DNA from 4 places in the Micrococcus sp. IITD107 genome. Region 3 is predicted to be linked to each of the others. Evidence: riboswitches for the same ligand, from Rfam matches in the RefSeq annotation. Region 3 holds a riboswitch; each other region holds the start of a gene.

Region 1 (5,821 bases), on a different contig from region 3:
GGAATCCCAGCTTGCCGAAGCTGCACGCCTGCTGGACTTGGTGGGCATCGACCGTCCTGAGCAGCGCCTGCGTCAGTTCCCCCACGAGCTGTCGGGCGGACTGAAGCAGCGTGTGCTGATCGCCATGGCCTTCGCGCTCAAGCCCGATCTGCTGATTGCCGATGAGCCGACCTCGGCCCTCGACGTCACCGTGCAGAAGCGTGTGCTGGAGGTCTTTGACCGGTTGGCCAAACAGACCGGTACAGCGGTGCTGTTCGTGACTCATGATCTGGCGCTGGCCACGGACCATGCCAGCCGAATTGTGGTGTTGCAAAACGGTCGCATTGTGGAGGACCGTGATGTCCGGGCCATCGCGACCGACCCGCAGCATGAGTACACCAAGCTGCTCGTTGATGCTGCAGGGCAGCGCACACCGGCCGATGATCTCCTGGAGCGCGCTCTGGCCGCCGCCGGGATCAAGGATCCGGTGCCGGATCTGGAGGCTCAGCTGTTGCCCGCTGTGGAAGTCCACGGACTGACCAAGGTCTTCGGCACGGGCGAGGCGGCACGGCGCGCCGTCGACGATGTGTCCTTCTCGGTGCCCGCGGGAACGACTTTCTCTTTGGTGGGAGAGTCCGGCTCGGGCAAGTCCACCACGGCACGACTGATCTTGCGACTGCTGCACCAGGACGCGGGAACCGTGCACGTCCACGGTCAGGACGTCAGCGACCTGACAGGTCGGCAGCGGCGTGACCTCTGGAAAGACCTGCAGTTGGTCTACCAGAACCCCGATTCTGCGCTCGACCCTCGGATGAGCATCGAGAAGATCGTCTCCGAACCCCTGGACAACCATCGGATCGGCACCCGCGCGGAACGCAAGGCGAAGGTCGCCGAACTCCTGGAGCAGGTCAACCTGCCTCCTCGGGTGGCAGCCGCTCGGCCGGCTGAACTCTCCGGAGGGCAGCGTCAACGCGTCGCAATCGCTCGAGCCCTGGTTCTGGGTGCCCGCACCATCGTGTTGGATGAAGCGCTCTCGGCTCTGGACGTACTCACCCAAGCGCAGGTCCTGGACCTACTTGATGCGCTGCAGCGTGATTTGGGCTTGACGTACATCTTCATCTCCCACGACCTGCACATCGTGGAGCAGATCTCCGACCGCGTCGGTGTCATGCAGGCCGGCCGCCTTGTGGAGAGCGGAACCGTGCGCGAGATCTTTGACTCTCCTCGCGAGCACTACACCCAGGCGCTGCTAGCAGCGAACCCCGGGAACCTGCTGCGCGAGCTCACCCCGGTCCACTAGGAGGACACAGCTCATGACGAACCACTCCACTACCGCCACAGGCGGTGCACAGGGGACTCGCCCGCGACTGATCATCAACGCTTTCCTCATGAATACTGGCAGCCACATCCAGGGCGGCCAGTGGCGACGCCCGGAAGCCCAACAGCACCGATTCAATGAGCTGAGCATGTGGCAGGAGCTGGCGCGGGAACTTGAAGACGCCAAGTTTGACGCAATGTTCTTCGCCGACGTCGTCGGCCTCTATGGGAATCACGACGGCGGATGGGCTGAGCACCTGCGCCATGGACTGCAGATTCCCTCGAACGACCCGGTCGTGCTGCTCTCTGCGCTGGCGGCGACGACGGAGAACATCGGCCTGGCCGCCACCAGCTCGATCATCCAGTCCCACCCCTTCCAGTTCGCCCGTCAGATGTCGACCTTGGACCATCTTTCCGGCGGCCGGGTGGGATGGAACATTGTGACGTCGGCCCTGGAAAACTCCCATCGGAACTTCGGTGCAGCTGGTCTGGAGAAGCACGATGACCGCTACGCCTGGGCTGATGAATACATGGACGTGGTCTACAAGCTCTGGGAAGGATCCTGGGACGACGGGGCACTGCTGCAGGACAAGGCCGGAAGTGTCTTCTCCGACCCAGAGCGGGTTGCCAAGATCCACCACCAGGGTGTTCGCTACTCTGTCGAAGGGCCGCACCTGTCCAGCCCTTCCCCGCAGCGGACCCCTCTACTGTTTCAGGCTGGAGCCTCCCCGCGAGGCCAGGAGTTCTGTGCCACACACGCCGAAGCCACGTTCACGGCGCTGGTGGATCCTTCCCATGCGGCCGAGTACACCGCCAAGGTGCGGGACCGTGCCGAATCCTTAGGCCGCGCGCGCGACAGCATCAAGTTCCTCCAAGGCTTCCACATCATCGTGGGGTCCACGGAGGCAGAAGTGCAGCGCAAGAGTGATGACCTGGAGCAGACTCTGGACATGGACTCCCTGTTGAGCCACATAGGAGGAAACCTCGGAGTGGACTTCGGCGGGCTCCCCTTGGACACCAAAATGAAGGACCTCACCACCGAGGGCGGCCAAGGACACTTGGCGGCTGTCCGCCGTGCGGCGAATACCGAGGACCCCACACTGGAGGACTTCGTGCGCTACCGGTCCATCAACAACCGACTGGCCGGAACACCCGAGCAGATCGCCGATGTCTTGGAACAGTGGCAAGACGCAGGCATCGATGGCATCAACATCATCAATTCCACTCTGCCCGGCACATATACCGACATCATCCAGGGGCTACTGCCCGAACTGAGACGCCGGGGGCTTGCGCAAGTTGAGTACGCGCCGGGCACACTGCGCCAGAAGCTCACCGGACAAGGCGACCGTTTGCCCGAGGGCCACCCCGGAGCAACATACCGCGGCGCGTTCGTTGAGTACTCCGCAGCAGCCACTGAACGCCCCCGGGAGCAGACTGAAGTGGAACCACTTCCCGTCGGCTCATGAAGGGAGTTCACCTGAGGCACCTGTCATGGGACGACACTTGGTTCGACCCGGTGCCCGCGGTGTGCTCGAATGAACCACGTACCCATCACGAGCGGCCGAGAGACCTGGATCGTTGACGCCGCAGCAACCCCCGCATGGACGGATCGGTGCTACTGCCAGGACCGATGGAAGGAGCATCATCGTGCCTGAATCCACTTTCCCCACCACCGCCTCCGGTCAGCGGGAGATCCTCTTCAACGCCTTCGACATGAACTGCGTGGCCCACCAGTCACCGGGTCTGTGGCGTCACCCGGAGGACAAGTCGCGCACCTACAACACCCTGGGCTACTGGACCAACCTGGCCCAGACCCTGGAGCGTGGCCTATTCGATGGACTGTTCATCGCCGACGTGCTCGGTCCCTATGACGTCTACGGCAACTCGGACGAGGCGACTCTAAAGGCCGGCACCCAGGTGCCCACCAATGACCCGATCCTCGTGGTGCCACCGATGGCCGCCGTCACCGAGAACCTCACCTTCGGCGTCACCGCCGGAACCGCCTACGAGCACCCTTACTCCTTCGCCCGCCGTCTGGCCACGCTGGACCACCTCACCGAGGGCCGCGTGGGCTGGAACGTGGTGACCGGCTACCTGCCCTCGGCAGCCCGCAACTTCGGTCACGACGACCAGATGGAGCACGACGAGCGCTACAACCACGCCGACGAGTACCTCGATGTGGTCTATAAGCTGCTCGAGGGCTCCTGGGAGGACGACGCCGTCGTCGAGGACCGTGAGAACGGTGTCTTCATTGACCCGACCAAGGTCCACCGCATCGAGCACGAGGGCAAGTACTTCAAGACCCCCGGCATTGCCTTCACCGAGCCCAGCAAGCAGCGCACCCCGGTGATCTACCAGGCCGGTGCCTCCACCCGTGGCCGCGCCTTCGCCGGCAAGCACGCTGAGGCCGTGTTCATCAACCCGCCGACCCCGGACCTGATCAAGGCCACCACCACCAAGCTGCGCCAGGCTGCGGTGGAGGCAGGTCGCGACCCGTACGACATCCGGATCATGTCCATGCAGACCATCGTCACCGGTGCCACCGACGAGGAGGCGCAGGCCAAGTACGAAGAGCTGGCCAGCTACACCGACGTCGAGGGCGGCCTGGTGCTGATGAGCGGCTGGATGGGCATCGACCTGTCTCAGTTCGACCTGGATGAGCCGCTGGGCGACGTGGAGTCCAACGCGATCCAGTCGACCATCGAGACCTTCAAGAAGGCATCCGGCGACGACGAGAACCCCTGGACCGTGCGTCGCATCGCCGAGTGGTGCGGTGTGGGCGGCTTCGGCCCGGTGATCATCGGCTCCGGTGAAACTGTGGCTCGCCGCCTGGCCGAGATCCAGGACGAGACCGACATCGACGGCTTCAACCTGGCCTACCACATCACCCCGGGCACCTTTGAGGACATCGTGGAGTACGTGGTGCCGGAGCTGCAGAAGCTCGGCCGCTACAAGACCGAGTACCGCGAGGGCACCATGCGCAACAAGCTCTTCGGCAAGGGTGACCACTTGCCGGAGAACCACTACGGCGCCCGGTTCGCCCTGAGGAACCGCAGGCCGGTGGGCTGAGCGGACACGGCCCGTTCCGGAGGGGCTCCGGAAGGGCCCCCGACGACGGCACCCCAGGTTCCCTGCGCAGGGAACCTGGGGTGCCGTCATCGTGAGAGGTGAGCGGGGGCTCACCGGGCGGGCGCGTGGCCCACGGGGAGCCGTGGCTCAGTAGCGGGTGAGTCCGCCGCCCTCGTTCTCGAGGGACTGCGAGGGGTCGGACACAGCGTCCTTGCCTGCGGTGGTCTTCTCTGAGCCGGCCGTGACGTTGCCCTTGGTCGGATCTGCGTCGCCGGCGTCCTTCTCGGAGCCGTCCTTGACCTCGTTGACCTTGTCCGTCACTTTGTCCGTCACATCCTTCGCGGTGGTGGAGACCTTGTCCGCCACCAAGGGGGCCTTGGTCTTCATGGTCTCTGTGGCCTCATGGACCTTCTGCTGCGTCTTGGGGTCCTGCCAGAAGCTCTTGGCGTTGTTGCTCATCTTCTCCAGGTTGCGGCGGCCTTCCTGGCTGCCCAGCAGGTAGCCGAGCGCGGCGCCGATGCCGAGGGTGATCAGTCGCATGGTGTGTCTCCTAATCGTGGCGGGGACTCAGGGGGACTCCGCCTGTGGGGTGTCCTCTGTTGAGTCTTCTCCGGATGCCGCCGCCGGTCAACTTGTTCCCAGCGAACGCCCAGGGAACTCGTGCTTCACATCACGTCGTAGCGGCTGCGCACGATCTGGTAAGCGCCATAGCGCATCAGGCCGATCCCCAGCGCCCCGAGGGCGATCTCGCCGAACGGCTGTGCCTGGGACAGGGCACGACGACGCCCAGCGAGTGGGCCATCAGGGTGGCGGTCAGCGACTGGGTGGACTCGGTGGAGTAGCTGCTGCCGCCGAACCCATAGGTGCCGAAGACTACGGTGAGCGCGGAGAACACGACTGCTTGGCCCAGGGCCTTGCCGCGGGCCTTCCAACGGTCGGCGCGGTCTGAACCCCTGCCGGATCCGGTGGAGGACCCGTTCGGGACCAGGGCCTGCAGGAGGTTCCACAGGACCAGCGCCGCGCAGCCCAGCAGGCAGAACCAGATGAGCACCATCCCCCAGGGCACCCCGGCCACGGTCTGGGCGGCGGGGGCCGTGGTGGTGGCTCCGTCCTTCACCGCTTCCGTGGTGCGGCGGCCTTGTCGGAGAGGCTGTGGTCCAGGGGATCAGAGTGCCAGACTGTCGGGGTGAACGGTGCAGACAGAGCGGACAGTGCAGGCGGGGAGCAGCTGGCGTGGGCCCGAGGGTCGGACTGGGCTTGGCAGGTCTGCGCAGACCAGACAGGGGCCTGGTTGGACTGGCCCTTCGACCCCCGCACTCCGGTGTTAAGGTGCGAGGGCGGCCGCAGGGGCCGGCCCGGATGTTCGCGTTGATCTCCGAGCACCGTCTGCACCTCAAGTGTGACCCGGAGCTGGCTGTCCGCCTGCGGGCAGCGCACGAGTTCGTCGAGCCCGGCT
Region 2 (5,821 bases), on a different contig from region 3:
CTGGGCCTGGTAGACGCGGACGTACAGGGCGTCGACCACGTCCTCGGGCAGCTGCAGGCCCACGGCGCCCAGCGAGCCCTCGCGTTCCAGCACACCGCCGAGGGCGGCGACCACGGAGTCGAAGGCCGCCCTGGCGGCGAACGCGGCCGAAGACAGCTCGCCCACGACCTGCAGCACCTGGGCGTCGTCGCGGGGCAGCTCGGCGGCACCGTGGGAGAAGCTGCGACGGCGCCCGCGGACGTACTCGGCGGCGTCGCGCACGATGGCTTCCCCAATCCCGGTCAGGGCGGCCAGGTGCAGGAACTGCCAAGCCGCCTGACCGGTGGCCACGCGGGTTCCGTCGTCGAGCCCGCCGTCGAAGACCTCTTCCTCCGCGACGGGCGTGCTCTCGAAGACGGTGGTGCCGGAGGCGGTGAGCTGCTGGCCGAAGCCGTCCCAGTCGTCCAGCAGGGTCACGCCCGGCGCGTCAGCCGCCACGATCGCGGCGGTCTCCTCGCCCTCAGCGTCCACCGCCGCGACGATGATCCAGTCGGCGTACAGCGTGCCGGTCGAGTAGTACTTCGTGCCGTTCAGCCGCCAGGTGCCCTCCGCATCGCGGGTCAGCGTAGTGGTGCCCTCCCCCACCGCGTTGTTGATCTCGGTGATGGCATTCCCGACGACGGCGCCCTCCGCAATCCGGCGCAGCCAGCGCTCGCGGTAGGCCGGGTTCGGGTGGCCCAGCACGGACTCCTGGTTGATCAGGTGTGCACGCAGTGCCTGGACGATGCTGGAGTCGGCACGGGCCAGCTCCACGATCAGCTCGGCCTGTTCGGCGAAGGACAGTCCTGCCCCGCCGTACTCGGTCGGCACGCGCAGGGAGGTGAAGCCGGCCGCGGCCAGTCGGCGCACGACCTCCGGGTCGATCACGTGGTCGGCTTCGCGCTCCACCGCGGTGGCGGCGATGCCGGCGAACTCCGGGGCCAGGCGTTCGCGGAGTGCGGCCAGCTTCTCAGAGCCGGCGTTCGCGGTCTTGATGGTCTGGGTGGTCTCGGTCTGAGCGGTCATCATGCTCCCTGAGTGGTCTGAGCGGCGGCGGCTGCGGCGTTCGGGTCGGAGTTGCGGGCGGTGGAGTGGAACGGCGGGGTGATGCCGTTGATCCGGTAGTTTCCCACCGCCTGGACGCGGTAGATCAGCGGGGTGTGGCTGGCGATCGTGCGGGCGTTGAGCCAGTGGCGGTGCAGGTGCTTTCCGGTGTCGACTGTGGAGGCACCGCCGGACTCGAAAATCTGGTTGGTCGCCTGAAGGATCAGCTCGGAGACCACCGCGGTGGTCTCCGACAGGGCAATGTTCGCCTCGGTGTGGGCCTGGATGACCACCGGGTCCTCCAGGTCGGTGTGGCCGCCGACGGCGCGGAAGGACTTCTCCGCCACGGCGGCCGCCCCGGCCACGGCGAACCGGGCCACCGAGACCTTGGCCGATACCGCGCCGATGACCTCGTGCACCAGGGGGTCCTGAGCGGGGGTCTCGGCGGCGGCGTGGTTGTACGTCCGTCGGCGCTCGCGCACGAACTGGGTGATCTGGTGCAACGCGTTCTGACCGATCCCGGTCTGGGTGGCGGCCAGGACGATCCACAGCACGGTGTAGGCCAGCACTCCCGTAGGGGTGTCGAACTCCTGGAGCCGGTGGGGGTAGACCGGCACGTCGTCGAAGGTGGTGGTGCCTGAGGCGGTTAGGCGCTGACCAAATCCGGACCAGTCATCGATCCGGCGCACACCGGGGTCGGTGGCGTCGACGATGGTGAAGTAGACGGCGTCGTCGTCGCCGTTCTGGCCCGGCTGGGTGGCGGTCACCAGCAGGTAGTCGGCGAACAGTGCCCCAGTGGAGTAGAACTTGTCCCCGGTGATGTGGGCCAGCGGGGTCGGTCCCTCGGCGGCGGGAGCTGCCGCCGGGTCGACGGGGGTCCAGATGACCGGTCGCTTGCCAGCAGACGGGGGAAGCTCGACCAGGGCATTGCCGAAGATCTTGCCCTCGGCGACCTGGCCGATCCACCAGTCCGAGACCTCGCCCTGCGACTCGGCCTCGTGCTGCTCGGTGAACATGTAGTGCCCGTGCAGGGCCTGAGGCAGGTTGGAGTCGGCGGCAGCTAGATCCACCAACAGCAGGGCCAGCTGAGGCAGGCTCGCCCCGATGCCACCACGCTCGTGGGAGAGGCGGACCCGGGTGAAGCCGCTCTGGCGCAGCAGCTCGATGGCGTCGAACGCCAAGGTGTGGTCCTGTTCGCGCTGGTCGGAACCTGCAGCGATCGCGGCGAAGACCGGGGCGAAGTGGGCGGTGAGCTGCTCGTCGGTGGGAGCGTTCTCCCCCACGGCCTGGCGCAGCTGCTCGAAGGTGGCGGACGCCGCGCTGACGGTAGCGGCATCGGTGGACGCGTCGGGTTGATGCAGTAAAGTCACGGAGCTGACCTTCCGGTGGATCAGCGCACCGCAGGACCAGCGGGACAGTTCACGAGCAGGCCGGAAGACGAGTCAGTCGGGTGCCCACGGGAGCGCCGTACTTGCCGGTCACGTTCGTGCCGACCGAATCATCACCTGGAGCACCCCGCTACAGCGAGAGGGTTGCTGTCCGGCCAGCCAGGGCTTCGCACCGGAACTCGTGATTCTGTGCCTGACCCTAGGCGCGCCCGGCGAGGGGTGTCCAGTGGGCCCCGTCACGGGCCGTCATGTTCGCCGCGTCCTCCGCGGGGACGCGCTCAGCGCAGGTCGAACAGGTCCCGCAGCTCGTCCAGCGACCCCGGCACCACCGAGTAGTGCGCCCAGCGCCCGCGCTGCTCCCGGGTGAGCAGCCCAGCTTCCACGAGCTTCTTCAGGTGGTGAGAGACAGTGGGCTGGGAGAGCCCGACGTCGGCCCCCAGGTCACAGGAGCAGACCTCGCCACAGCCTCGGCTCGCCAGATGCGAGAGCAGCTGGAGCCGGGACGGATCCGCCAGCGCCTTGAGCTTGACGCTGAGCCGTTCGGCATCGGGCCGCCCCAGCGGCGTCCTGCCCAGGCAACAGCCGCCCTCCGAGGACCTCTCGTCAGCTGCTTCGTCACCTGCGCAGCACGGAGGCGGACCCTTCAGCGGAAGATGCGTGGCCGTCGTCGTGGTGGTCATCACCTCACCATACATTGACGACCATCAATATGTCAGGCATCCTGAACCTGCCCCGCTCCCGCCGACCGAAGGCCCACCAGATGACCACCGCACCACCGCAGCCTGCGCCCACGGACACCCCGGTGGCCGCACGGATGTCCTTCCTCGACCGTTACCTGGCGGTCTGGATCCTGCTCGCCATGGGCGCCGGACTGGCGCTGGGCGCCCTGATCCCCGGTCTGGACCAGGCGCTGGAGTCGGTCCAGGTGATGGGGATGTCCCTGCCGATCGCCGTCGGTCTGCTGGTGATGATGTACCCCGTGCTGGCCAAGGTGAGGTACGACCAGACCCACCGCGTGACCGGGGACAGGCGACTGCTGGCCCTGTCCCTGGTGCTGAACTGGATCATCGGCCCGGCACTGATGTTCGCCCTGGCCTGGGCGTTCCTGCCGGACCACCCGGAGTACCGGACCGGGCTGATCATCGTGGGGCTGGCCCGGTGCATCGCCATGGTGCTGATCTGGAACGACCTCGCCTGCGGGGACCGGGAGGCCGCGGCCGTGCTGGTGTTCATCAACTCGGTGTTCCAGGTGATCGCGTTCTCCGGGCTGGGCTGGTTCTACCTGCAGGTGCTGCCGGGCTGGCTGGGACTGCCCACCACCGGCGTGGACTTCAGCGTCTGGGCGATCTTCCTCTCGGTGCTGGTGTTCCTGGGCATCCCGCTGCTGGCCGGGTTCCTCACCCGCACGGTCGGTGAGCGCGCGAAGGGACGGACCTGGTACGAGGAGCGGTTCCTGCCGCGGATCGGCCCGTGGGCGCTGTACGGACTGCTGTTCACCATCGTCACCCTCTTCGCCCTGCAGGGGGACGCGATCCTCTCCCAGCCGCTGGACGTCGCCCGGATCGCCATCCCGCTGGTGGTCTACTTCGTGGTGATGTTCCTGGGTTCGCTGCTGCTCTCCCGCGCCGTCGGTCTGGACTACGCCCGCTCCACCACGGTGGCCTTCACCGCCTCGGGCAACAACTTCGAGCTGGCCATCGCGGTCTCCATCGCCACGTTCGGCGTGACCTCGGGCCAGGCGCTGGCCGGCGTGGTCGGTCCCCTGATCGAGGTGCCGATCTTGATTGGGCTGGTCTACGTGGCGATCTGGCTGGCACCGAAGCTGTTCCCCGGCGACCCGAGCATGCCGGACCGGGCGCCCGCAGTCTCCGCCTCCACCGCCACCACCGACTCCGGAAAGGACATCCGATGAACCCCTTAGTCCTGTTCATCTGCAATTCCAACGCCGGCAAGTCCCAGATGGCCGGCGCCCTGATGCGGCAGCAGGCCGCCGAGCGGGGGATGGACGTGGAGGTGCACACCGCCGGCGCCCGGATCTCTCCGGGCAATCCGGACGGCACCACTCTGAACACCGAGGCGGCGGCCTCCCTCAAGGCGGTCGGGGCCTCGTTGGACGGCGAGCACCCCAAGCACATCGACCCGGAGATCCTGCGCTGCGCAGACCGTGTGATCGTGGTCGGTCCGGCCCAGGTGGAGCCGGTGGATGGGATGAGGGCCGAGATCGAGGTCTGGGGCACCGACGAGCCGAGCCTGCGGGGGATCGAGGGCCAGGAACGGATGACGATGATCCGGGACGAGATCTCCCGTCGCGTGTCCGGACTGCTGGACGAGTTCGACACCCGCCCCACCGTCCTGTTCGTCTGCGTGCACAACGCGGGCCGTTCGCAGATGGCCGCCGGCTACCTGCAGCATCTGGCCGGCGACCGCATCCAGGTGCTCTCGGCCGGATCCGCCCCGGCCGCGTCGGTCAACCCCTCGGCCGTGGCGGTGATGGCCGAGGAGGGGATCGACATCTCCGCCGAGCAGCCCAAGGTCCTCACCACGGACTCGGTGCGCGCCTCGGACGTGGTCATCACCATGGGCTGCGGGGACACCTGCCCGATCTTCCCGGGCAAGCGGTACGAGGACTGGGAGCTGGACGACCCGGCCGGCCAGGGCGTGGAGGCCACCCGCCTCATCCGCGACGACATCAAGTCCCGCATCCAGCGCCTCATCGCCGAGCTGGACGCCACCGCCCCACAGCCATGATCACGTGCGCGCCACCTCGGCTCCGGCCCGGCGTGTCGCCACAGTTGGCGTGCACGTGATCACCGTTGGGCCGGTGGGCAGGGTGTTTCCCGACGACGGCGCTCGGCTCAGGCGGGCGCCTCGCCATAGTGGGGCTCGGCTCGCTTGACCATGCCCATGACCCACATGGTCACGGGCGAGAGGATGATCTCCACGGCGGACTTGAACAGGAAGCCGACCAGGACGTAGTTCAGGAAGTCGGGCAGGCCGGTGATCCCGATGACCCCGGCGGCGATCGAGCAGAACACCAGGGTGTCCACGAACTCCCCGGCCAAGGTGGACAGGGCGATGCGGCCGAACAGCAGCCTCTCGCCCGAGCGGCGCTTGAGGCGGACCATGGACCAGGCGTTGGTCAGCTGGCCGGCCAGGAAGCCCAGCAGCGAGGCGAGCACGATCATCGGCACCGGGCCCAGCGTGCGGGCCAGCGCCTCCTGTCCGTCGTACCACTCGGCGCCGGGCAGGGCGATGATGATCCAGTAGCAGAGCGCGGCGAAAGCCGAGAGGGCAAAGGTGGTCAGGATGGCCCGGCGGGAGGCCTTGAGGCCGTAGACCTCGGAGACCACATCGCCCACGATGTAGGCCAG
Region 3 (5,821 bases):
CGGTGGGCTGCCTGGAGCCAGCGGGGCGGTGCCACCGTCTGCAGAGCCGGCCCCCGGACCTGAGCCCAGGGCGATCGGCAGCAGGGGTCCGTCCTGACGGTTCGACTCGGCAGGGGAGTCGGGGCTGGGCTGCGCGGGCGACGGGGCTGGGGCCGAGGTGGGCGCGGGGCCGGGGGTGCCGGGTGAGGTGGTCGGCGCAGGGGCGGTGGCCGTGGGAGCCGAGGTGGGGGTGGGCGCAGACGTGGTGGTGGGCGCCGGTGCCGGGGAGGACGGCGTGCCGGTGGACGGCGGTGCGGACGTGGGCGCCGGAGTGGTGCTCGGAGCAGGGGCGGGAGTGGGGGGCTCCGGCGTGGGAGAGACGGTCGGCTCCGGTTCCGGCTCCGGTGTGGGGGTGGGGGCCGCCTCGACCTTGACCGTGATCTCGCAGCTGCTCGTGGTGCCCTCTGTGTCAGTGGCCGTGACCGGGATGTAATCCTCTCCGGCGTAGTCGGTGGGGGCGGTGTAGGTGACGGTCAGCCCGGACACGCTCACCTGTCCGCCGGCGGTGGAGCGTCCGGCGGTGATGGTCACTGAGGCGTCGCCGACCTCCACTCGCGCGGATTCGGTGCGGCCGCTGATCACCAGCAGACCCGGGCAGCTCACCAGGGGCGGGGCCGTGGTGGGGGTGATGCTCTCGGACGGTGAGGGGGAGGGCTCAGGCAGGGTGTCGGCCGCGGCCGGGAGGGCGCCGGTGACCAGGGCGGAGCAGAGCAGGGCGGCACCGGTCAGGGCGGAGGCGGTGCGGCGAGGAGAGGTCCTGGGGGATGACTGCGCTCGAATCGCGCTCGCTCGGCTGGGGCTGGGTGACACGGTCGAGTCGACGCGTGGCATGATCTCCCCCTGATCAGCCGGAGTCCCTCTGCAGGGTTGGCCCCGTGCTGCCCGCTCCGTCCAGCGGAACGGACAGCACCGGCGTAAGAGTTATCTTACTGTGATCTGGCGTCTCGGCAAGGTCTCATGTGAGCGAATGTGACCAGGGCCTCAGGTCAGACGCCCCTCCGGCACGGCCACCTTGCTCGGATCGTCGGTGACGATGTGGCCCACGGCGGCATCCACGGCCGCCATGGTCGAGTCGTCCAGGTACAGGCCGGAGGCCTTGACGTTCTCGACCAGCTGCTCCGGACGCGAGGCGCCCACCAGCGCGCCGGCCACATTGGGGTTCTTCAGCACCCAGGCGATGGCCAGCTGACCCATGGTGCAGCCCACGTTGTCCGCCACGGGCTTGAGCTTCTGCACGGCGGTGAGGACCTCGTCGCGCATCCAGCCGGCGATCATCTTCTTCCCGCCGCCCTTCTCGTCGGTGGCGCGGGATCCGGCCGGCGGCTCCTGGCCGGGCAGGTACTTGCCGGTCAGCACGCCTTCGGCCATGGGCGACCACACGATCTGGGAGACGCCCAGGTCCTCACAGGTCGGCACCACCTCGGGCTCGATCACCCGCCAGAGCATGGAGTACTGGGGCTGGTTCGAGATCAGCTGGATGCCCAGCTGCCGGGCCATCCCATGGGCCTCCCGGATCTTGTCCGCCGGCCATTCGGAGACGCCGATGTACAGGGCCTTGCCGGCACGCACCACATCGGCGAAGGCCTGCATGGTCTCCTCCAGCGGGGTCTCCACGTCATAGCGGTGGGCCTGGTAGAGGTCCACGTAGTCCATCTGCAGGCGCTGCAGCGAGCCGTTGATCGACTCCATGATGTGCTTGCGGGACAGCCCCGTGTCATTGGGGCCCTTGGGGCCGGTGGGGAAGTAGACCTTGGTGAACACCTCCAGGGACTCGCGGCGCTGCCCCTTCAAGGCCTCGCCCAGCACCACTTCGGCCTGGGTGTTGGCGTAGGTGTCCGCCGTGTCGAAGGTGGTGATGCCCTGCTCCAGGGCGGTGGCCACGCACTGGTGGGCGATCTCGTTCTCCACCTGGGAGGCGTGGGTGAGCCAGTTGCCGTAGATGATCTCTGAGATCTTCAGTCCGCTGTTGCCGAGATACCTGAATTCCATGGATCCACCCTAATGTGCTCTGGCGGACAGGGATACTACGACGACGGCCGCTCACCCGGGTGGGTGAGCGGCCGTGGTGTGCCGGTGCCGGCTCAGAGCGAGCCGGGCGGTCGAGTCAGATCAGAGAGGGCGGACCGAGGCGGCCTGCAGGCCCTTGGGGCCCTGCTGCGACTCGAACTCGACCTTCTGGTCCTCCTGCAGCTCCTTGAAGCCGGAGCCCTCGATGGCGGAGAAGTGCACGAAGATGTCAGCGGAGTTGTCGTCCGGAGAGATGAAGCCGTAGCCCTTCTCAGCGTTGAACCACTTGACGGTACCGGTAGCCATGATGGCCCCTTTCATTCGGTGTCGCCCACCGGTGTTCCGGCGGGATGAAGCGATGTGTTGCACCGCTTGCACGACTCCGACAGGCCCGGGGGGCCGGCTGGTGGACCGCTTCAAGACGGACAGCTACTACAACTTCGAGATCGATGGTACTGGCTTCCTCAGTGATTGGACACCGTCCGAAAAGAGCAGACACGGAGTTCGCCCAGAGTTCACCCGTCTGCTCTCACAGGGGTGGTTCGGAGTCCCGTCCGCGCAACCGATCCATCTGCCGACGGTCGCGTTTGGTGGGACGCCCCGCCCCGCGCTCCCGCACCGGGACGGCCATCATCTCCCGGGGGACAGGCGGTGGTGAGTGGTCGATGTAGTGCCGGACCGCCTCCGGTGCTCCCACCCGTTTGGAGAGCAGTCCGGTCACCTCCAGGATCCGTTCCCGGCCGGGTTGGCGCAGGCGGATGGTGTCTCCCACCGTCACAGACTGTGCGGCCTTGACCGGGGCGCCGTTGACTCGGACGTGGCCGGCACGGACCGCGGCGGTGGCGGCAGAGCGTGTCTTGTACATGCGCACGCCCCACAGCCAGGCGTCCAGGCGGACGGGGCCGGACGGGGTTCTGGAAGCAGGAGGTGGAGGAGTCATCTCCGACATCGTAGTCAGCGGCCAGGCACAGGTGTCTCGGTGCCCTGGCGGCAGACAGTGAGAGACCCCGGGCCGGCTGCGTGAGGGGAACGCATTCTCGCCGGGCCCGGGGCCTCTATGTCATCACTCGCACCTTGATGAGGTAGTCACCACTGTAGGAGTCGGGTGTGGGAGTGGGCCTGGAGCCAGCTGGGAGGTCGCTGGGAAAGATGCAGGACGTCCTACTGATTCGTCACTGGTTGCCTTCGGCCGTGCGCAGGTTGCGGAAGGCCGAGCGGTGGAACACCAGCGGCTCGTGCTCGCCGGACTGGTCCGAGACGCCGTGGACCTGCAGCAGCACCATCTGGTGGTCCCCGGCCGGCAGCTCGGCGTAGACGGAGGTCTCCAGCCAGAGGGCGGCCCCCTCCAGCAGCACGGCGCCGTCCTCGGTGACCTGCAGGCCGAGTCCGGCGAACCGGTCTCCGTCCTTGCTGGCCATCTGGCGGCAGACCTGGTCATGCCCCTCGGCCAGCACGGAGACGCCGATCCGTTCGGCGCGGCGCAGCCGAGGCCAGGTGCGGGAGGAGTTCTGGACGGCGAAGGAGACCAGCGGCGGGTCGAGGGAGACGCCCACGGTGAAGGAGGAGGCCACGAGCCCCTCCTTGACGCCGTCGGCATAGCCGGCCAGGGCGGCAACGCCGGAGGGGAAATGGGAGAACGCGTTGCGCAGGGAGAGCGCGGAGAGGTCGGTGCAGAGGACGGTGTCCGTCTCCAGTGCGGTGGACTCGTGAGTGGCCAAGGCGGTCATGGTCAGGCCTTCCTGAACGTGCGCGGCTGTGCCAGGGCGATTCTGCTCAGCTGAGCGGTCCCGTCCGGGCTGTCCGGCGGCCCGGACGGGACCGCTGGACTCAGTGACGCTGTACTTGTCACCCGGGGTGGTCCGAGCGACCGAATCATCACCTGGAGCACCCCACTACTGCGTGAGAGGGTTGCCGTCCCGCCAGCCAGGGCTGCATCGGCGGGGACTCGTGATTCTGGGTATGACGCTAGGACAGCGGCCCGGGGCAGGTCAAAGCCCCGTCCACATGCCGGAACGCGGTGCCGGAAACGGGGGCCGCCTTCACGCCACAGAACGTCACACTCAGCTGAACCGCAGCCGCACGGCCGCGCCGTGGGCGGGCAGGCCCTCGGAGTCGGCCAGGGCGGAGATGTTGTCCGCGAGCTCCTTCAGTCCGGTCTCCGCATAGCGGATCTGCTGCTGCAGGCGCAGGAACGTCACCGTGTTCAGTCCGGAGGAGAACCGTGCTGAGCCGCCGGTGGGCAGCACGTGGTTGGACCCGGAGGAGTAGTCGCCCAGCGGGACGGGGGAGTGCCCGCCCACGAACACCGCGCCGGCGTTGGAGATCCGGTCCGCCACCTCAGCGGCGTTCTCGGTGTGCACCTCCAGGTGCTCGGCGGCGTAGGCGTCCGCCACGGTGATCGCGGTGTCCAGGTCCGAGACCACCAGGATCCCGGACTGCTCCCCACCCAGGGCCTGGCGGATCCGCTCCTCCTGGGCCGCGCCGGGCACCTGCTGCTCGATCTGCCGGACCACGTCCGCCGCCAGCTCCGGGGAGGTGGTGATCAGCACGGAGGCGGCCAGGGGGTCGTGCTCAGCCTGGCTGATCAGGTCCGCGGCCACCCAGGCGGCGTCCGCGGTGGCATCAGCCAGCACGGCGATCTCCGTGGGCCCGGCCTCGGCGTCGATCCCGATGGTCCCCAGCAGCGCCCTCTTGGCCGCGGCCACATACACATTGCCCGGACCTGTCACCAGGTCCACCGGGGCGCAGACCTGCGTGCCGTCGTCGTCCCTCACGCCGTACGCGAACATGGCCACCGCCTGGGCGCCGCCGGCCGCGTACACCTCGTCCACACCCAGCAGGGCACAGGCGGCCAGGATGACCGGGTGCGGCAGCCCGCCGTGCTCGGCCTGCGGGGGTGAGGCCACCGCCAGCGAGGCCACACCAGCGGCCTGGGCCGGCACCACATTCATCACCACCGAGGAGGGGTACACGGCGCGGCCTCCGGGGACATAGAGACCCACCCGGTTCACCGGCACCCAGCGGTTCACGACGACGGCCCCCTCGCCCAGCTCGACCGTGGAGTCCTCCGGCATCTGGGCGCTGTGCACGCGGCGGGCACGGCTGATGGACTCCTCCAAGGCCGCACGGACCGTGGGGTCCAGCTGCTCCAGCGCACGCTCCAGCGCCTCAGCCGGCACCCGCAGGGAGGGAGGGCGGACACCGTCGAAACGCTCTCCCAGGTCCAGCACCGCCTGGACGCCGCCGTCACGGACCTGGTCCAGGATCGGGCGGACGGTCTCCACCGCGGAGCTCACATCCAGTTCGGCCCGGGGCAGCACGGAGAGGGGATCGACGTCCTGGCCGCGCAGATCGGTGAGGGAGAGCATGGGGTCCTTCCGGAGACGGTGCTGAGACGGGTGAGAGTGACTCAGTCTCCATTCTCCACCTGTCCAGGGAGCGGTGAGTGAACGGTGTCAGACTGGGGTCATGCCCCTGCTGACCCCACCTGTTCAGTCCCTCCTGGCCCCGGTGGCCCTCGCCGAACCCGGGCCCGATCCCACCGGTCCCGTGGAGGAGGCCGTCCCTGACCCGGTGCAGGAGTCCGCTGAGGGCACCGTGGAGGCGATGGGCCCCGTGCTGGGGATCCTGGTCAACATGCTGATCGGGGTGGCCGCGGCCATCGCCCTGGTGGCCGTGGTGGCCCTGGTGCTCAACGTGGTGCTGCGCCGCCGGCCCGAACTGCGCCAGCAGATCCGGCGGGTGCGGATCCCCGTGATGACGGCCCTGGCGCTGC
Region 4 (5,821 bases), on a different contig from region 3:
GCGGGCGCTGCTGCTGCGCGGCGAGGGCCGCGGGTTCTGCGCCGGCCGGGACATCTCCAACGTCACCCCCGCCACGGACGACGCCTACGACTACCTGGCGCAGAAGGTCACCCCCGTGCTGCGGCAGATGGCCGACTTCCCGGCACCGACCTTCGCCGCCGTGCAGGGTGCCTGCCTGGGCGTGGGCCTGGGCCTGGCCATCGCCACCGACGTGGTCTACGTGGCAGACACCGCCAAGATCGGCTCCCCGTTCGCCAACCTGGGCGCCACCCTGGACTCCGGCGGGCACGCGCTGTTCACCGAACGGCTGGGCGCCCACCGCACCCTGGACCTGATCTACACCGCGGAGCTGATGAGCGGCGACGAGGCTGTGCGCTCCGGGCTGTTCTCCCGGTCCGTTCCGGCCGATGAGCTGCTGGAGTTCACCCGGACCAAGGCCGCCGCCGCGGCCCAGGGCGCCACGCAGGCGTTCCTGGCCTCTCGCGCCCTGGTGGCCCAGGTCCGCGACGAGCGGATGGGCCTGTGGGACTCGGTGGAGAAGGAGAACCGGACCCAGGGCGACCTCTGCGGCACCGCCGACTACTCCGAGGGGTTCGCCGCCTTCCAGGAGAAGCGCAAGCCGAACTTCACCGGCCGGGGCTGACCGCCCCCGCCGCCGGGGAGGGGGCTGCGTCACCGATGGCGTTCAGCCCCTCCGGCAGGGTGCCGTTGATCCAGTAGTCCCCCAGGGCCCGGGCGCGGAAGGCGATCGGGTTGTGGGTGGCCACCGTCTGGGCGTTGCGCCAGTGGCGGTCCAGCCCCTTGGACGTGGAAGTGGCCGAGGCGCCCACCGTCAGGAACAGGTCCTGGGCCGCACGCAGGGCCAGCTCCGGCACGGTCACCTGGGCGTGCTCTACGGCGACCTCCGCCAGATGCAGCTCCCGGGGCACCTCACCCTGGTGGCCGAAGCGGTCAGCTCCGGTGGCGGCGGCCGCCGCCAGGGCGTCGTCGAAGGCACGGGCCGCGTGCAGCACCGTGGCCTCGGCGGAGAAGGCCGAGGCCGCGATCCGGCCGGTGGCCTCCTGGATGAGCGGATCCTCCCGGAACGGCAAGCCGGAGCCGGTGTTGAACGTGCGCGCCCGGCCGGCCACCGTAGCGGCGGCGTCCCGGCGGGCCGCCCGGGCGATCCCGGCCAGCACCGCCAGCAGCACCAGCTGGAAGAACCCTGCCTCATGAATGGCCTCCGGGGTCCCCACGGTGCGGCCCAGCACGGCGTCCTCCGGGAGCTGGACCTGATCGAACACGGCGGTGCCGGTGCCGGTCAGCTTCTGCCCGAACCCGTCCCAGTCGTCCTCCAGGGTGACGCCGTCCGCATCGGTGGGCACCAGGGCGAACCGGCGTCCGGGCTGCACCGTCCCGTCTGCGTCCTGCACCGCCGCGGAGACCCGGGTGTAGTCGGAGAAGATCGAGCCGGTGGCGTAGAACTTCCGGCCGTTCAGCGTCCACCCGTCCTCGGTGGGCCGCAGCACTGTGTTGAGCGTCCCCAGACGGTTCCCGCCCTTCTCGGTGGACGCGTTCCCCACCGTGACACCGGCCAGGACCCGTGCATACCAGGTGGCCTGGACGTCGTCGGGAAGGAAGCGGAGGGACTCCACGAAGCCGGCGTGGGAGCGGTACAGGTGGGCGATGTTCGAATCCGCCTCAGCCAGGTCGATCAGCAGGCGGATGAAGTCCTCGATGCTCGCACCCGCCCCGCCCTGGGCCACGGGGACGCGGAGGGCTCCGAACCCGGCCTCGTCCAGCATCCGCACCTCCTCGAACGGCAACCGGCGCTCCAGGTCCCGTTCCAGCGATCCGGCCGCGATCTGGTCGAAGAGCGGCTGGAAGCGGGCGGACAGGGCGGTGTAGGCGGTGCACATGCGGCGGTCCTCTCGGTCACACCGACGAATCGCGGTGCCCGCCGACGCGGCTCAAGGCCGGGCGATGCGGGACCGGGTCTCCATCGGTCCTGGCGGTAGCACCCGTCGGGGAGGCCCCACGGGTTGCTGCGGCGTCACGGAGCCAGGTCTCTCAGCCGCTCTGGATGGTGATGCGGTCAGACTAGGCGGCACGGGACGGAGAGCGCCGTCACATGGCGTCGTGTGACGCAGACGGGGGTGTCCAGGGAGGGCTGGTCGCCACGCTGCTGGACGCCGCCATGGGCGAGGCTGTGCGGGACGGGCTGGAGGAGAGCGAGAAGACCGCCACCGCCCAGCTCGCCGTCACCTACCTGAACCCTGGCCGGGTCGGAGACACCCTGACGGCCACTGCCGAGGTGCGCAAGCGCGGCGGGAAGCTGGTGATGGTGGAGGAAGAAGTCTCCACCCAGGACGGAGATCCGGTGGCCCACGGGGTGGCCACGTTCACCGTGAGCCGGGACTGATCAGGCGTCTGTCCCGGCGGCCTGGTCCGGGTCCTGCACGGCGGGGGTGCGCAGGGCCAGTTCGGCCAGCACCTCCACGGCGCGGGGCAGCACAGCGTCGTCGAACACGGCCCGGGGTGAGTGGTTGCTCTCGGCCGTCTCCGGGTCCTGCCCCTCCGGCACCGCACCCAGCAGGATGTAGGCCCCGGGCACGCGCTGGAGCACCTCGGAGAAGTCCTCGCTGCCCGGCTCGGCCTCCGGAAGGTCCAGGTAGGACTCCGGCCCGTACAGGTCCTCGATCACCTCGCGGGCGAACTCCACCGCGGCGGGGTCGTTCACGGTGACCGGGAACTCGCAGTCAGGCCGCACGTCCGCAGTCATCCCGTGGGCGGCGGCGATCCCGTGGGCCATCCGCTCCACCGCCGGGATCAGCCGCTCCCGCGACTCCGCCGAGAACGTGCGCAGGGTGATCCCCAGGGTGGCGGTGTCCGGGATGATGTTCGCCGCCGTCCCCGCGGTCAGGTGACCCACGGTGGCCACCACGGGGTCGAACGCGTCGAACTGCCGGGTCACCAGCGACTGCAGCGCCATCACCATCTCGGCCGCCACCGGAACCGGGTCCTGGGCCAGGTGCGGCACCGAGCCGTGCCCGCCGTTGCCCTGCACCGTGACGATCAGGTCATCACAGCCGGCCTGGATGGGACCGGGGCGGCTGACCAGCATGCCGTGCGGGTACTTGGCGGAGTACACGTGGATCGCGTAGGCGGTGTCCACGGGCTGCCCGGCGGCCTCGAGCAGCCCCTCCTCGATCATCCGCTTCGCGCCGCCATCGGTCTCCTCCCCCGGCTGGAACATGCCCACCACATCGGCCACCAGCTCCTCCCGGCGCTGTCCCAGCCAGGCCAGCGCGCCGTAGAGCCCGGCGGTGTGCAGGTCGTGTCCGCAGGCGTGCATGGTCCCGGGCACCTCGGGCGCATAGTCCAGCCCGGTCTCCTCGGTCACCGGCAGCGCGTCCATGTCCCCGCGCAGCAGCACCACGGGCCGGCGGGTCCCCTCCGGCACGGGGGCGCCTCCCCGCAGGACCACGACGACGGAGCTCAGCTCCCGGCCCACGGTCACCTCCAGCACGGGCTGGCCGGTGCGCGGGTCATCGCCCAGCTGCTGCTGCAGGCGGGCGAGCCGTTCCAGCACAGCCGCCTGGGTGCGGGGCAGATCCAGGTCCAGCTCAGGGTGTCCGTGCAGCTGCCGACGGAACTCGATCACGTCCCGTGCCAGATCGGCAGGGACGTTCGGCGCCAGGGAGCTGACGGAATTGGAGTCAGAAGCAGTCGGCGGCTGGGACTGGTTCACGGTGCACCTCGGCGGACGGGACAGCCCAGGCGGTACCGGGCAGTCAGCAGATCGGACTCCTTCACGGTACGCAGGCGGACCAGAGTGAGCCACTCCACGCGGACTCGAGCGGGGAGACCTGCGACCGCGGGTGACCGACGGATAAAATGATCGTCGTTCATTTTAGGAGTATGATGTGCGTCATACTCCATCCGCGGCCAGCGGAGGACGGCGGGAAGGAGCCCTTCCCTCCCCGACACCTGAGACGGAGCATCCGATGACCGAGACCACCACTCCAGCGCACGCCGGCACCGTCATGCCCCCGGAATGGGGCCCGCATGAGCTGACCTGGATGTCCTACCCCACCCCCAACGACACCTTCGGCCCGGCCGGGTCCAAGACCCTGGAGCGCGCCCGGACGGCCTGGACCCGTGTGGCCCGCACCATTGCCCGCTACGAGCCGGTCCGCGTAGTAGCCCATCCCGACGACGCGCAGGACGCACGTGAACGACTCGGAGAGGGCATTCAGGTCCTGACCGCGCCGCTGAACGACGCCTGGATGCGCGATGCCGGACCGTCGTTCGTCCACAACGCAGAGGGCGGTCTCGCCGCTGTGGACTGGGTGTTCAACGGCTGGGGCGCCCAGTCCTGGGCGTCCTGGGACCTGGACGCCCAGCTGGGCCGGCTCGTGGCGAGCCAGGCCGGTGTCCCCGCGCTCTCCTCCGATCTGGTGAACGAGGGCGGCGGATTCCATGTGGACGGCCAGGGCACGGTCCTGCTGACCGACACCGTGCAACTGGACCCCGATCGCAATCCTGGAGCCACCCGCGAGTCCGTGGAACAGGAGATCCATGCCCGCCTCGGCACGTCCCGGGCGATCTGGCTGCCCCGCGGGCTGACCCGCGACTACGACGGCTTCGGCACCCGGGGGCACGTGGACATCGTGGCCACCTTCGCCTCCCCGGGACACGTCCTGCTGCACAGCCAGCAGGACCCGGTACATCCCGACCATGAGGTGTCCCGGCAGCTACGCGAGGTGCTGGAGAGCGCCGTGGACGCCGCCGGGCGCCCCCTGCAGGTCACTCTGGTCCCCGCCCCCGCGGTCCTGCGGGACGAGGAGGGCTGGGTGGACTACTCCTACATCAACCACTACGTGGGCAATGGCGTGGTGGTGCTCTGCGCCTTCGACGATCCTGCGGACCAGCAGGCCGCAGCGATCCTGGCCGAAGCCTACCCGGGGCGTCAGATCGAACTGGTGGATGCCCGGGACATCTTCGCCTTCGGCGGCGGCATCCACTGCATCACCCAGCAGCAGCCCGCGCCCCTGCAGGCACTCGAGGCGACCGGAGAGAGCGCATGATGGACGTGACGGAGGCCAGCATCGCCGAGCTGAGGGCGGCCCTGGAGTCCGGACGGACCACGAGCCTCGAGCTGGTGCGCGCCTACCGCGAGCGCATCCAGCGCTTCGACCGCCAGGTCGCAGGGTCCACCCACGCGGCCGACGGCGGGGTCCCGCTGAACTCGGTGGTCGTGGACAATCCCGAAGCCGAGGCCGAAGCCGAGGCATCGGACGCGCGCCGCGCCGCTGGTCAGACCCTGGGCCCCCTGGACGGGATCCCGTACACCGCCAAGGACTCGTTCCTGGCCCGCGGACTGACTGCGGCGGCTGGTTCGCCGGCGTTCGGTGAGCTGGTCGCCCACCAGGATGCCTTCACCATCGAGCGGTTGCGTGACGCCGGGGCCGTGCTGATCGGGCTGACGAACATGCCGCCGATGGCCAATGGAGGCATGCAGCGTGGCCTGTACGGCCGGGCGGAGAGTCCGTACAACCCCGAGTTCCTCACCAGCGCCTTCGCCTCCGGGTCCTCCAACGGCTCGGGCACGGCCACGGCCGCCAGCTTCGCCGCGTTCGGGCTGGGCGAGGAGACCTGGTCCTCCGGGCGGGCTCCGGCCTCGTGCAACGCACTGTGCGCCTACACCCCCTCCCGGGGTGTCATCTCGGTGCGGGGGAACTGGCCGTTGGTGCCCACCATGGACGTGGTGGTCCCCCACACCCGCAGCATGGCCGATCTGCTCGAGGTCCTGGACGTGATCGTGGCCGATGACCACACC

Evidence for each region. Region 3 has a riboswitch for S-adenosylmethionine ahead of ACEXHE_RS08765 (flavin reductase family protein). Riboswitches for the same ligand answer to the same signal wherever they lie in the genome.
Region 1: linked by a shared signal. The riboswitch ahead of ACEXHE_RS08205 (LLM class flavin-dependent oxidoreductase) and the one ahead of ACEXHE_RS08765 (flavin reductase family protein) in region 3 are both predicted to bind S-adenosylmethionine.
Region 2: linked by a shared signal. The riboswitch ahead of ACEXHE_RS07705 (acyl-CoA dehydrogenase) and the one ahead of ACEXHE_RS08765 (flavin reductase family protein) in region 3 are both predicted to bind S-adenosylmethionine.
Region 4: linked by a shared signal. The riboswitch ahead of ACEXHE_RS12715 (acyl-CoA dehydrogenase family protein) and the one ahead of ACEXHE_RS08765 (flavin reductase family protein) in region 3 are both predicted to bind S-adenosylmethionine.

What each region holds. Positions count from the first base shown of each region.
Region 1 is NZ_JBHFFN010000003.1:262,025-267,845, reverse strand. It holds gene ACEXHE_RS08215 (dipeptide ABC transporter ATP-binding protein) at 1-1,279, shown strand, start outside; gene ACEXHE_RS08210 (LLM class flavin-dependent oxidoreductase) at 1,368-2,762, shown strand; SAM riboswitch class I at 2,842-2,933, shown strand; gene ACEXHE_RS08205 (LLM class flavin-dependent oxidoreductase) at 2,944-4,365, shown strand; gene ACEXHE_RS08200 (YtxH domain-containing protein) at 4,513-4,905, opposite strand; gene ACEXHE_RS08195 (hypothetical protein) at 5,031-5,090, opposite strand; gene ACEXHE_RS08190 (hypothetical protein) at 5,081-5,482, opposite strand; gene ACEXHE_RS08185 (MmcQ/YjbR family DNA-binding protein) at 5,725-5,821, shown strand, end outside.
Region 2 is NZ_JBHFFN010000003.1:156,094-161,914, forward strand. It holds gene ACEXHE_RS07700 (acyl-CoA dehydrogenase family protein) at 1-1,044, opposite strand, end outside; gene ACEXHE_RS07705 (acyl-CoA dehydrogenase) at 1,044-2,432, opposite strand; SAM riboswitch class IV at 2,525-2,637, opposite strand; gene ACEXHE_RS07710 (helix-turn-helix transcriptional regulator) at 2,729-3,130, opposite strand; gene arsB (ACR3 family arsenite efflux transporter) at 3,211-4,362, shown strand; partial or broken gene ACEXHE_RS07720 (low molecular weight phosphatase family protein) at 4,359-4,649, shown strand; gene ACEXHE_RS07725 (arsenate reductase ArsC) at 4,734-5,198, shown strand; gene ACEXHE_RS07730 (queuosine precursor transporter) at 5,306-5,821, opposite strand, start outside.
Region 3 is NZ_JBHFFN010000004.1:97,459-103,279, reverse strand. It holds gene ACEXHE_RS08785 (Ig-like domain-containing protein) at 1-849, opposite strand, end outside; gene ACEXHE_RS08780 (aldo/keto reductase family protein) at 1,021-2,028, opposite strand; gene ACEXHE_RS08775 (cold-shock protein) at 2,149-2,352, opposite strand; gene ACEXHE_RS08770 (RNA-binding S4 domain-containing protein) at 2,576-2,986, opposite strand; gene ACEXHE_RS08765 (flavin reductase family protein) at 3,219-3,773, opposite strand; SAM riboswitch class IV at 3,880-3,999, opposite strand; gene hisD (histidinol dehydrogenase) at 4,107-5,414, opposite strand; gene ACEXHE_RS08755 (mechanosensitive ion channel family protein) at 5,515-5,821, shown strand, end outside.
Region 4 is NZ_JBHFFN010000009.1:58,934-64,754, reverse strand. It holds gene ACEXHE_RS12720 (enoyl-CoA hydratase/isomerase family protein) at 1-643, shown strand, start outside; gene ACEXHE_RS12715 (acyl-CoA dehydrogenase family protein) at 627-1,898, opposite strand; SAM riboswitch class I at 1,976-2,069, opposite strand; gene ACEXHE_RS12710 (PaaI family thioesterase) at 2,111-2,401, shown strand; gene ACEXHE_RS12705 (M20 family metallopeptidase) at 2,402-3,730, opposite strand; gene ACEXHE_RS12700 (agmatine/peptidylarginine deiminase) at 3,987-5,069, shown strand; gene ACEXHE_RS12695 (amidase) at 5,066-5,821, shown strand, end outside.